Regions from separate parts of the Streptomyces sp. SLBN-31 genome, predicted to be linked through region 2. Evidence: riboswitches for the same ligand, from Rfam matches in the RefSeq annotation. Region 2 holds a riboswitch; each other region holds the start of a gene.
What was found. A riboswitch is a leader RNA that binds a small molecule or an ion and turns the genes downstream of it on or off. The one in region 2 is predicted to bind cobalamin.

Region 1 (3,247 bases), on a different contig from region 2:
CTGCAGCAAGTGCGTCTCCGCGCTCTCGATGCTGGACGCGGAAGACGCCTCCTACACCGTGCGGCACTACCTTGAGGAACCGCCCACGGCGCAGGAGATCGAGGAGGTACTGCTGCGCCTCGGGCTGGAGCCATGGGACATCACCCGCAGCAACGAACCCGAAGCGGCCGAGCTCGGCCTTTCCGCACGGCCCCGCGAAACCGCCTCCCGCGCGCGCTGGATCAACGCGCTGGCCACCCACCCGTCCTTGATCCAGCGACCGATCATCACCGCGGACGACGGGACCACGGTGATCGGCCGCACACCGGACGCTGTCCGGTCCGTCCTGCCCTAGACGCGCCGTCGCCGCCGGCCCGGGTCTGCCGCGAACGATCCCCGGGCCGGCACGCGCGGCCTCAGCGACCCAGCACCACCGCCAGCCGCCGACCGGCTCAGCCGGTGACCGCCTCGACGAGGGTCCAGATGGCAAGGCCCGCCATGCAGAGGGCACCGAAGCGCTGCACGGTCTTCAGCGGCACCTTCTTGGCGATGAACCGCCCGGCCAGCAGGGCCAGGGCGGAGACAGACATCAGGGCGGCGGCGGATCCGATCGCGGTGGGCAGCCAGCCGTTCGTGGCGGCAAGGTTGGCCGTGGTGATCTGCGTCAGATCACCCCATTCGCTGATGAACACGGCCATGAAGGCAGTGGTGTAGACGGGCCAGAAACCGGTGACGGTCTTCCCGGCGGTCTCGTCCTCATCGTCGCCCGACCCTCGCAGCAGGACGACGGCGCCGAAGGCGAACAGGGCGGCGGAGACGAGTTTGACGGCCAGGGTGGGCAGCAGGCTGAGCAGGCTGCCGGCGCCCACGGCGATGGTCACGTGCACGACGAATGCCGTGGAGGTGCCGAACCACACGTACAGCGGCCGCATGCGGGTGCCCATGGCCAGCGAGGCGAACATCGTCTTGTCGGGCAGCTCCGCGAGGAAGATCAGTCCGAACGCGGTGACGAGCGCCACGGGGTCGAAGGTCATTACTGGTGCTTTCTGCCGGGGCCGGGCCACGGGCTCGTGAGGCACCCAGGCGGGCGACGGGAAGAACCACTCGGCCCGGCATGACGGAGCGGCCCGCACAGCCGTGCGGGCCGGGTCTTGCCTTGGCCGAAGGTCTCGTCCACCCCCGCACCATGTGATGCGAGAGCCCGGAGGCCGGGACATCCGTGGACATCCAGTATGTCGACCTGCCGGTGTTGCGGGACTACTCCCCTTCGCTGCCGACCAGTGTAACGGCCGCCGGACGGTCCGCAGGCAGCGGCTTCCGACACGAGGGCTCAATCCCCCTGTCTCCCTCACCAACGGCCGGGGTGCGCCGCCACGCGAGCACCGACTGCACCATCGCCGCATCCCCCTTCCGCCGCGAGATGCATCACTCCAGGTGGTGCGGTCTTGGCCATGTTCGCGACACGCGGTACGGTCGCTGGGATATCGACGACGGCAAGACGGAAGCCGGTGGGAATCCGGAACGGTCGCGCCACTGTGTGCCTGCGCCTCGCGAAGAGGTGGCGGCGAGTCAGACCCGTAGCCGTCGTCATGTGCACCACCGAGATGGGACGCGAACTCCCAGAGGAGGCCCTGCCATGGCGCAGCATGTCGCCCAGCCGACTGCCACCACTCCCGCTCTTCCCGCCAAGCTGCCGATCGGCGCGATCGCTCCTTGGGCGGTCTTCTTCGGCATCCTGATGCTGGTCCTGCTGTACTTCGTCGGCGCCGAGCAGGGCGCCACCTCCGTGTTCAACGGCACGGACGTTCACGAGTGGGTGCACGACGCCCGCCACCTGCTCGGCTTCCCCTGCCACTGAGGCAAGGGACACCGAGCGCTCCATGAACTCCGCAACGGTAAGAAACCTCCTCGTGCGCGGCATGCTCGCCGGCCTCGCGGCCGGCGTGCTCGCGCTGGTCGTGGCCTACCTTCTCGGCGAGCCGTACGTCGACAAGGCGATCGCCTTCGAGGAGGGCCACTCCCACGGGCACGAGATGGAAGTGGTCTCCCGCTCCCTGCAGTCCACCGCCGGCCTGGCCACCGGCGTCCTCATCTACGGGGTCGCCTTCGGCGGCATCGCCGCCCTCGCCTACGCCTTCGCACTCGGCCGCGTCGGCCGCTTCACCCCCCGCGCGACGGCACTGCTGCTGTCCGGCTGCGCACTGCTCACCGTCTACGTCGTCCCCTTCCTGAAGTACCCGGCCAACCCGCCGTCCGTCGGCCACCCCGACACCATTGGCAAGCGGACCACCCTGTACTTCCTGATGATGGTGCTCAGCGTCCTCCTCACGATCGCCGCCACGATCTTGGGCAAGCGCCTGGCGCCGTCCCTGGGCACATGGTGGGCGACCGTGGTCGCGGTGGCCGCCTTCGTGCTGGTGATCGGGCTCGCGTACGCGTTCCTGCCCGTCGTCAATGAGGTGCCGAGAGAGTTCCCGGCCACCGTGCTGTGGCGCTTCCGGCTCTCCGCGCTGGCCATCCAGATGGCTTTGTGGACCGGATTCGGTCTGGTCTTCGGCGAGTTGGCCGAACGGCTGCTGAATCCCAAGCCCGCCGCGGCTGCCACGGCACGCCAACCGGCGGCCGGCCTCAACTGACAGGCGCCGCCACACGCGAGAGGGTCCACGGAACCGTCCGAGGGCCCTCTGGCGTTTTCCGGCACCTCAGCCGTCGGTGTCCCGCCCGCCGAGAGGGCGCCCCACACGCAGGTTCCAGCGTCCCGCTCGGCCGCTGATCTCCGTCGCCGTGAGAGGCGCCACGTCGATGCGCCAGAAGACCGTCGGCGGCGCTTGCGACACCTGCACCACCACGGCCCGCACGACATCGGGCTCCACGACGGCGATCGTGCGGTCGTCCGCCACGTACTCGCTGTCCAGCCACTGTCCGATGCGCGAGCACAGCTGCTGCACCGACTCCCCGCCGTGAGGCGCCGAAGCCGGGTCGGCGAGCCACTGCGCCACCGCCTCCGGCTCGGCCGAGCCGACCTCGTCGAGCGTGCGGCCCTGCCACCGGCCCACGTGCAGGCCCGCGAGTTCCGCCCGAGGGTCACCCTCGCGCAGTCCGAGTGCGGCGGCCGTCTCCCGGCAGCGCAGACTGGGGGAAGTGAGGACACGGGCGGGCGAACGCGGCGTCCAGGCCGCCGCCCCGGCCCGCGCAGTACCGCTCTCATCGAGCGGGGTCCGGCCGTCGTCGAAGCGAGCCTGGCGCAGGGACGGGTTGCTCGCGGGCG
Region 2 (3,247 bases):
GCGCCGCCCTGCCCGGCCTCTCCCCCGCCCTGCCCGACCGCGAGATCGTGCCCGGCGAGCTGCTCGACCTGCCGGGGCGGCGGTTGCGCGCGATCTGGACGCCCGGCCACACCCCCGGCCATGTGTGCCTGCACCTGGAGGAGGAGCACCCCTCCCGACTGCCGGGCCACGGACGCCTGTTCTCCGGGGACCATCTGCTTCCCGAGATCACCCCGCACATCGGCCTCTACGAGGACCCGGACGACGCCACGGTCACCGACCCCCTCGGCGACTACCTCGACTCCCTCGAACGCGTCGGCCGGCTCGCCCCCGCCGAGGTGCTCCCGGCCCACCAGCACGCCTTCACCGACGGGCCGTCCCGCGTAAGGGAGTTGCTCGCCCACCACGAGGAGCGCCTCGCCGGGCTCCTGAGCCTGCTCGCCGCGCCCCTCACCCCCTGGCAGCTCGCCGAGCGCATGGAGTGGAACCGGCCCTGGGAGCAGATCCCCTACGGTTCGCGCAACATCGCCGTCTCCGAGGCGGAGGCGCATCTGCGACGACTGGTGAAACTGGGCCGGGCGGAGGCGGTGCCGGGGAGCGATCCGGTGACGTACACGGCCGTCGACCGCGTATGAATACGGTGACGTACACAGCCGTAGACCGCGTATGAATACGGGTTCATGGAGAACCTTCTCGCCGAGCGCGCCTGCGAACGCCTGATCCTCGATTTCGTCCACCGCCTCGATCTCGGTGAACCGGCCACCGTGGCCGAGTTGTTCACCGAGGACGGCGTCTGCCAGTGGCCGGAGGGCCAACGACGGATCGAGGGACGGGACGCGCTGCGGACGTACTTCGGCGCCCGTCCCGCCGACCGGCTCTCGCGCCGCGTGATGTCCAACGTCCGGGTCACCGTGACGGGTCCGGACACGGCCACGGCCACGTCGTACTTCACGACGTACCGCCTGGACGGCCACCCGGGCGGCATCCTGCCCGCCGGGCCGCCGTACCAGGTGGGTCACTACGAGGACGCCTTCCGCAGGGCCGCCGACGGTACCTGGCTGCTCGCCGCCCGCACCCTCGTCCTGCCTTTCGGCGGCGGCCCGCAGCGCGTGCACACCGACGCCGCGCCCTACGTCCGCTTCTCCGACGGCACCGAACCGCCGCTGTCGCAGGGCGTGCGCACCGGTCCCTTCCTGTTCACCTCCGGACAGGGACCCCTGCATCCGGGCACCCACGAAATGCCGGCCGCCTTCGCCGAGCAAGCACGCCTGGTGCTGGCCAATGTCGCGGCCGTGGCCGGTGACCGCCGCTCGATCGTGCGCTGCACCTGCTACCTGGCAGACCGCGCCCACTTCGCCGAGTTCAACGCCGTCTACCGGGAGTTCTTCACCGGCTGCGACCCGCTTCCGGCCCGGACGACGGTGGTGGCGCGCCTGGTGCGGGAGGGGGTGCTGGTGGAGGTGGACGCGGTGGCCGTCGTGGGCTGACCCACGGGCGCGAGAGAACCCGGGGCCCGTCCCGCCGGCGATCTGGCCCTGGTGCTGTGCCGGCTGTCGGAGGCGTCGGCGTCGGTGACCTCCGTCACGCACAGCCACCGCTCAGACCTTCCTGACCCGCGGGTACAGTGTCCGGGTCGTCATCACCCGTACGGGGGAAAGCCGGTGCGAATCCGGCGCTGACCCGCAACCGTGACCCGGTCCGACCCGGACCGGCCAGCCGGAGTGCCCCGTACGGATCGTGACCGGCTCACGTGTGCCGGCTCCCCGCCGCCACACGGCACCGTCGAGGTATACGGAGCCGAGCCGCCCGGGGCTGTCCCGTGCTGCTTTCCGGCTCCCCAGGGAGAGGCAGCAGCCGATCATGAGCGTCATCCGTCACAGCGCCGCGGCGCTGGCCGCCGTAGCCGTACTCGGCGGCGCGACCCCCGCGGTCGCCGCCTCGCCGTCCCCCTCGGCATCGCTCCCCACCGGCCTCTACGGCACCTCCGACCCGACGTACGACGGCGTCTGGCGCCAGTCGCTCGCCCTGCTCGCGCAGCGCACCGTCGGCGTCGAGCCGGCCGACGCGGCCGTGGCCTGGCTGGCCGGGCAGCAGTGCGGCGACGGTTCCTTCGCCGCCTACCGCGCCACCGCCGGCGCGCCGTGCAAGGCCGACACCAACAGCACGGCGGCCGCGGTCCAGGCCCTCGCCGAGATCGGCGGCCACGACGGCCGGGTGGCGAAGGCCGTCGGCTGGCTGAAGTCGGTGCAGAACAAGGACGGCGGCTGGGGCTTCACCGCCGGTGGCGCCAGCGACGCGAACTCCACGTCCGTCGTGATCGGCGCCCTCGCCCAGGCCGGCGTGACGGTGCCGAACCTCCACAAGGACGGCAAGTCCCCCTACGACGCCCTGCGCGGCCTCGCGCTGCCCTGCGACGGCCCCGACGCGGGCGCCTTCGCCTACCAGCCCGACAAGAAGGGCAGGCTCGCGGCCAACGCCGACGCCACCGCGGCGGCCGTGCTGGGCCTGCTCGGCGAGACGGTCGCGGGCAGCAGGCAGGACGACACCGACGCGCCCGCGGGCTGCGCGGACCCCGACAGCGACTCCGGCCACCAGCCCGCCGCGGACAACGGCGCCGCCTGGCTCGCCAAGTCCCTCGCCAAGAGCGGCCACCTCACCACCGCGCTGCCCGGCGCCAAGCCCCAGCCCGACTACGGCAACACGGCCGACGCGGTCGTCGCCCTGTCGAGCGCCGGCCTCAACTCCCAGGCCGCGAAGCCGCTGCACTGGCTGGAGTCCCACGCCGCCGACTGGGCCGCCCAGGCCGGTCCCGCCGCCTACGCCCAGCTGATCTTCGCCGCGTCCGCCGCCCGGGGCGGAGACGTCCACGACTTCGGCGGCCTGGACCTCGTCGCCAAGCTCAACGCGACCGGCCCGGCCCCCGCGGGCGTCGACGACAACCCGACGGCCGGCCCGGACGGCACCAAGGCGTCCGCCGGCAAGGACGAGGACTCCCTCGGCGTGGCCTGGACGGTCGGCGGCGGCCTGCTCGTCGGCGCCCTCATCGGCTTCGCGCTGATGCTCCGCGGCAGGAGGCGTCAGCGGTGACGCGCCGCGCGACCCTCCTCCTCACGACCCTGTTCCTCACCCTGGGCCTCGCCGCACCGGCCGGGGCCACCGGTTACCGGTACTGGTCGTTCTGGACCCTCGACTCCGGTCACTGGACCTACGCCACCCAGGGCCCCTCCACCGCCCGCCCCGCCGACGGCGACGTCCAGGGCTTCCGCTT
Region 3 (3,247 bases), 690 kb from region 2:
GAACCTTGTGGGCGCTTTCCTCTCCGTGGAGGTCGCCAACACGATCTCCAAGGGTCTCGTCGACGAGACCGGCATCCGTCCCGAGGTCATCTTCGCCGCTCTGGTCGGCGCGATCCTCTGGAACCTGCTGACCTGGCTGGTGGGGCTGCCCTCCAGCTCCTCGCACGCCCTCATGGGTGGTCTGATCGGCGCCACCGTCGCCTCGGCCGGCTTCGGTGCCGTGCACGGCGACGTGCTCGCGACCAAGGTTCTCCTGCCGGCGCTCGCCGCACCGATCGTGGCCGGTCTGGCCGCGTTCCTCGCGACGCGCTTCTCCTACACCCTGGACAAGAAGGCCGACGGCAAGGCCTCCGCCAAGGGCTACCGCGCCGGGCAGGTCGCCTCCGCCGGCCTGGTCTCCCTGGCGCACGGCACGAACGACGCACAGAAGACCATGGGCATCATCACGCTCGCCCTGGTCGCCGGCGGAGTCGTCGCCCCCGACGCCGACCCGCCCACCTGGGTCATCCTCTCCGCCGGTCTCGCCATCGCGCTCGGCACCTACATCGGCGGCTGGCGCATCATCCGCACCATGGGCAAGGGCCTGACCGAGCTGCAGCCGCAGCAGGGCTTCGCCGCCCAGACCAGCGCAGCCACGGCGATCCTGGCCTCCTCGCACCTCGGCTTCTCGCTGTCCACCACGCACGTCGTCTCCGGCTCCGTGATGGGTGCGGGCCTGGGCCGCAAGGGCGGTGTGGTGCGCTGGTCGACCGCGACCCGGATGCTGGTCGCCTGGGTTCTCACCCTCCCGGCCGCCGCGCTCGTCGGCGCGGGCGCCGAGTCCGTGACGGACCTCGGAGACTGGGGCACCGCCGTCGTCGCCGTCTTCCTGGTCGCCGCGAGCGCCGCGATCTGGAAGCTCTCGCGCCGCGAGGTCGTCGACGCGTCCAACGTCAACGAGACCGAGGAACCGCCCGGCGTGGTGACCACGGCCATCGCCGCCGTGACCCCGCCGCCCGCGGGCACGGTCACCGAGGAGCTGACGGCCACCATCGCGGCGCCGGCCACGACCCCGACCACGGAGCCGGTGAACCCGCCGGCCGCCGTCTGAGTCCCGAGCATCAGGTAACGAAGGAATCAGCAGCATGAAGATCGACTGGGCAGCTCTGGGCTCCGTCTTCGGCGTCAGCCTCGCGGTCACCGTGGGTCTCGTCGCCCTGTTCACCCTCGGCGTGATGGGCCTGTCCCGCAAGGAGCGGGCCGTGGCCGAGGGCAACTCGGCCGCTCTCGCGGCGACCGGGGCCTACGTGGCCTTCGCGGGATGCGCGGCGGCCGTCGCGTACGGAATCTCGCTGATCATGAACAAGGCCTGAGCCTCGAACGCACCTGTGATGCCGGGACGGTGATCCGTCCCGGCATCACGCGTTCCGGTGACCCCGGCGACCCCCTGCGTGTGGGCCTCAGCACACTCCCGCGTCGCAGGTCAACGGCAAGTTGACTGCCGTTCGGGCGCGTGGTGGACTGCCGGAGCCATGTACGGCGGCAAGGGAGGAAGCCGGTGAGATTCCGGCGCGGTCCCGCCACTGTCACCGGGGTAGATAGCCCCGGGAGCCAGGAACTCCCACCGCCGGTCTCGTCGAACCAGGGCGCGGACACCCTGAGTGAGGACATATCGCCATGCGCGGCTGCCTGTTGAGGTTCACCACCCCGGTCCCGCCCGACCCCTTGGCGGGCTGAGCCGGTGCGGGCCGATCGCGTCTTCGCGTACGGCGCCGCCGCCGGACTCCTCGGTGACCAGCTCCTCGGCGATCCACGCCGCGGACATCCGGTCGCCGTGTTCGGGCGTGCCGCCGGCGCCGTGGAAAGAGTGCTGTGGCGTGACCACCGCGGGTGGGGCGCGCTGCACACCGCCGTGTGCGTGGGCGGTGCCGTGGCCCTCGGCGCCGCGGCACAGTCGCTCGTACGTCCCTCCCGTACCGCTTCCGTCGCGCTGACCGCCGCCGCCACCTGGGCCGTGGTCGGCGGCACGTCGCTCGCGCGCGAGGCACGGACCGTGGGACGGGCCCTGGAGGCGGGGGACGTCGAGGCCGCCCGGGCACGGCTGCCGCATCTGTGCGGGCGGGATCCGCAGGCGCTGGACGCCGACGGGATCGCGCGGGCCGTGGTGGAGTCGGTCGCCGAGAACACCTCCGACGCGGTGGTCGGGGCGCTGGTGTGGGGGGCCGTCGGCGGTGTGCCGGGGCTGCTGGGCTTCCGGGCCGTGAACACACTGGACGCCATGGTCGGGCACCGGTCGGCCCGTTACCGGCGCTACGGGTGGGCCTCGGCGCGGCTGGACGACGTGGCCGGATGGCCGGGGGCCAGGCTGACGGCCGGGCTCGCGACGGTCGCCGGGGGTGACCCGGCGGGGGCGGTACGGGCCTGGCGCGCCGACGCCGGCCGGCACCCGAGCCCCAACGCCGGTCCGGTGGAGGCCTCGTTCGCGGGAGCGCTCGGGGTGCGCCTGGGCGGGACCTTGTCGTACGGAGGGCGGGTCGAGCACCGGCCCGTGCTGAACAGGGAGGGGCGGCCCGTGGAGGTCGGGGACATCGAGCGGGCCGTGCGGCTGTCGCGGCGCGTCGGACTGCTCGCGCTCGGCGTGAGCGTTGCCGCGCGCGCCCTGCTGAGGGGACGTGCGTCATGAGCGGCGGTGGGCTGCTCGTCGCCGGTACCACCTCCGACGCGGGCAAGAGCGTCGTCACCGCCGGGATCTGCCGCTGGCTGGTGCGACAGGGCGTCAAGGTCGCGCCGTTCAAGGCGCAGAACATGTCCCTGAACTCGTTCGTGACGCGTGAGGGCGCCGAGATCGGGCGGGCGCAGGCCATGCAGGCCCAGGCGTGCCGGATCGAGCCGACCGCGCTGATGAACCCGGTGCTGCTGAAGCCGGGGGGCGAGCAGAGCAGTCAGGTCGTGCTGATGGGCCGGCCCGTGGGCGAGTTGAGCGCGCGGGGGTATCACGGCGGGCGGCAGCAGAAGCTCCTCGGGACCGTTCTCGACTGTCTCGCCGAACTGCGGGGCACGTATGACGCGGTGATCTGCGAAGGGGCGGGCAGTCCGGCCGAGATCAACCTCAGGCGCACGGACATCGTGAACATGGGCATCGCCCGGAACGCCGGGCTGCCCGTGCTGGTCGTCGGGGACATCGACCGCGGGGGCGTCTTCGCCTCCTTCTTCGGGACGGTCGCGCTCCTCTCCCCCGAGGACCAGGCGCTCGTCGCGGGGTTCCTGG

Region 1: it holds a riboswitch for cobalamin, as region 2 does, so the genes downstream of both, FBY22_RS16190 (CbtB-domain containing protein) here and FBY22_RS33125 (prenyltransferase/squalene oxidase repeat-containing protein) in region 2, are expected to answer to the same signal.
Region 3: it holds a riboswitch for cobalamin, as region 2 does, so the genes downstream of both, FBY22_RS30055 (cobalamin biosynthesis protein) here and FBY22_RS33125 (prenyltransferase/squalene oxidase repeat-containing protein) in region 2, are expected to answer to the same signal.

Annotation. Positions count from the first base shown of each region.
Region 1 is NZ_VFNC01000001.1:3,522,208-3,525,454, reverse strand. It holds gene FBY22_RS16200 (ArsC/Spx/MgsR family protein) at 1-334, shown strand, start outside; gene FBY22_RS16195 (TMEM165/GDT1 family protein) at 432-1,013, opposite strand; cobalamin riboswitch at 1,434-1,579, shown strand; gene FBY22_RS16190 (CbtB-domain containing protein) at 1,616-1,837, shown strand; gene FBY22_RS16185 (CbtA family protein) at 1,860-2,615, shown strand; gene FBY22_RS16180 (histidine phosphatase family protein) at 2,682-3,247, opposite strand, start outside.
Region 2 is NZ_VFNC01000002.1:2,874,205-2,877,451, forward strand. It holds gene FBY22_RS33115 (MBL fold metallo-hydrolase) at 1-614, shown strand, start outside; partial or broken gene FBY22_RS45445 (nuclear transport factor 2 family protein) at 660-1,091, shown strand; gene FBY22_RS45450 (RidA family protein) at 1,089-1,466, shown strand; cobalamin riboswitch at 1,591-1,726, shown strand; gene FBY22_RS33125 (prenyltransferase/squalene oxidase repeat-containing protein) at 1,840-3,066, shown strand; gene FBY22_RS33130 (SCO2322 family protein) at 3,063-3,247, shown strand, end outside.
Region 3 is NZ_VFNC01000002.1:2,182,967-2,186,213, forward strand. It holds gene FBY22_RS30045 (inorganic phosphate transporter) at 1-1,090, shown strand, start outside; gene FBY22_RS30050 (hypothetical protein) at 1,125-1,352, shown strand; cobalamin riboswitch at 1,479-1,621, shown strand; gene FBY22_RS30055 (cobalamin biosynthesis protein) at 1,721-2,662, shown strand; gene FBY22_RS30060 (cobyric acid synthase) at 2,659-3,247, shown strand, end outside.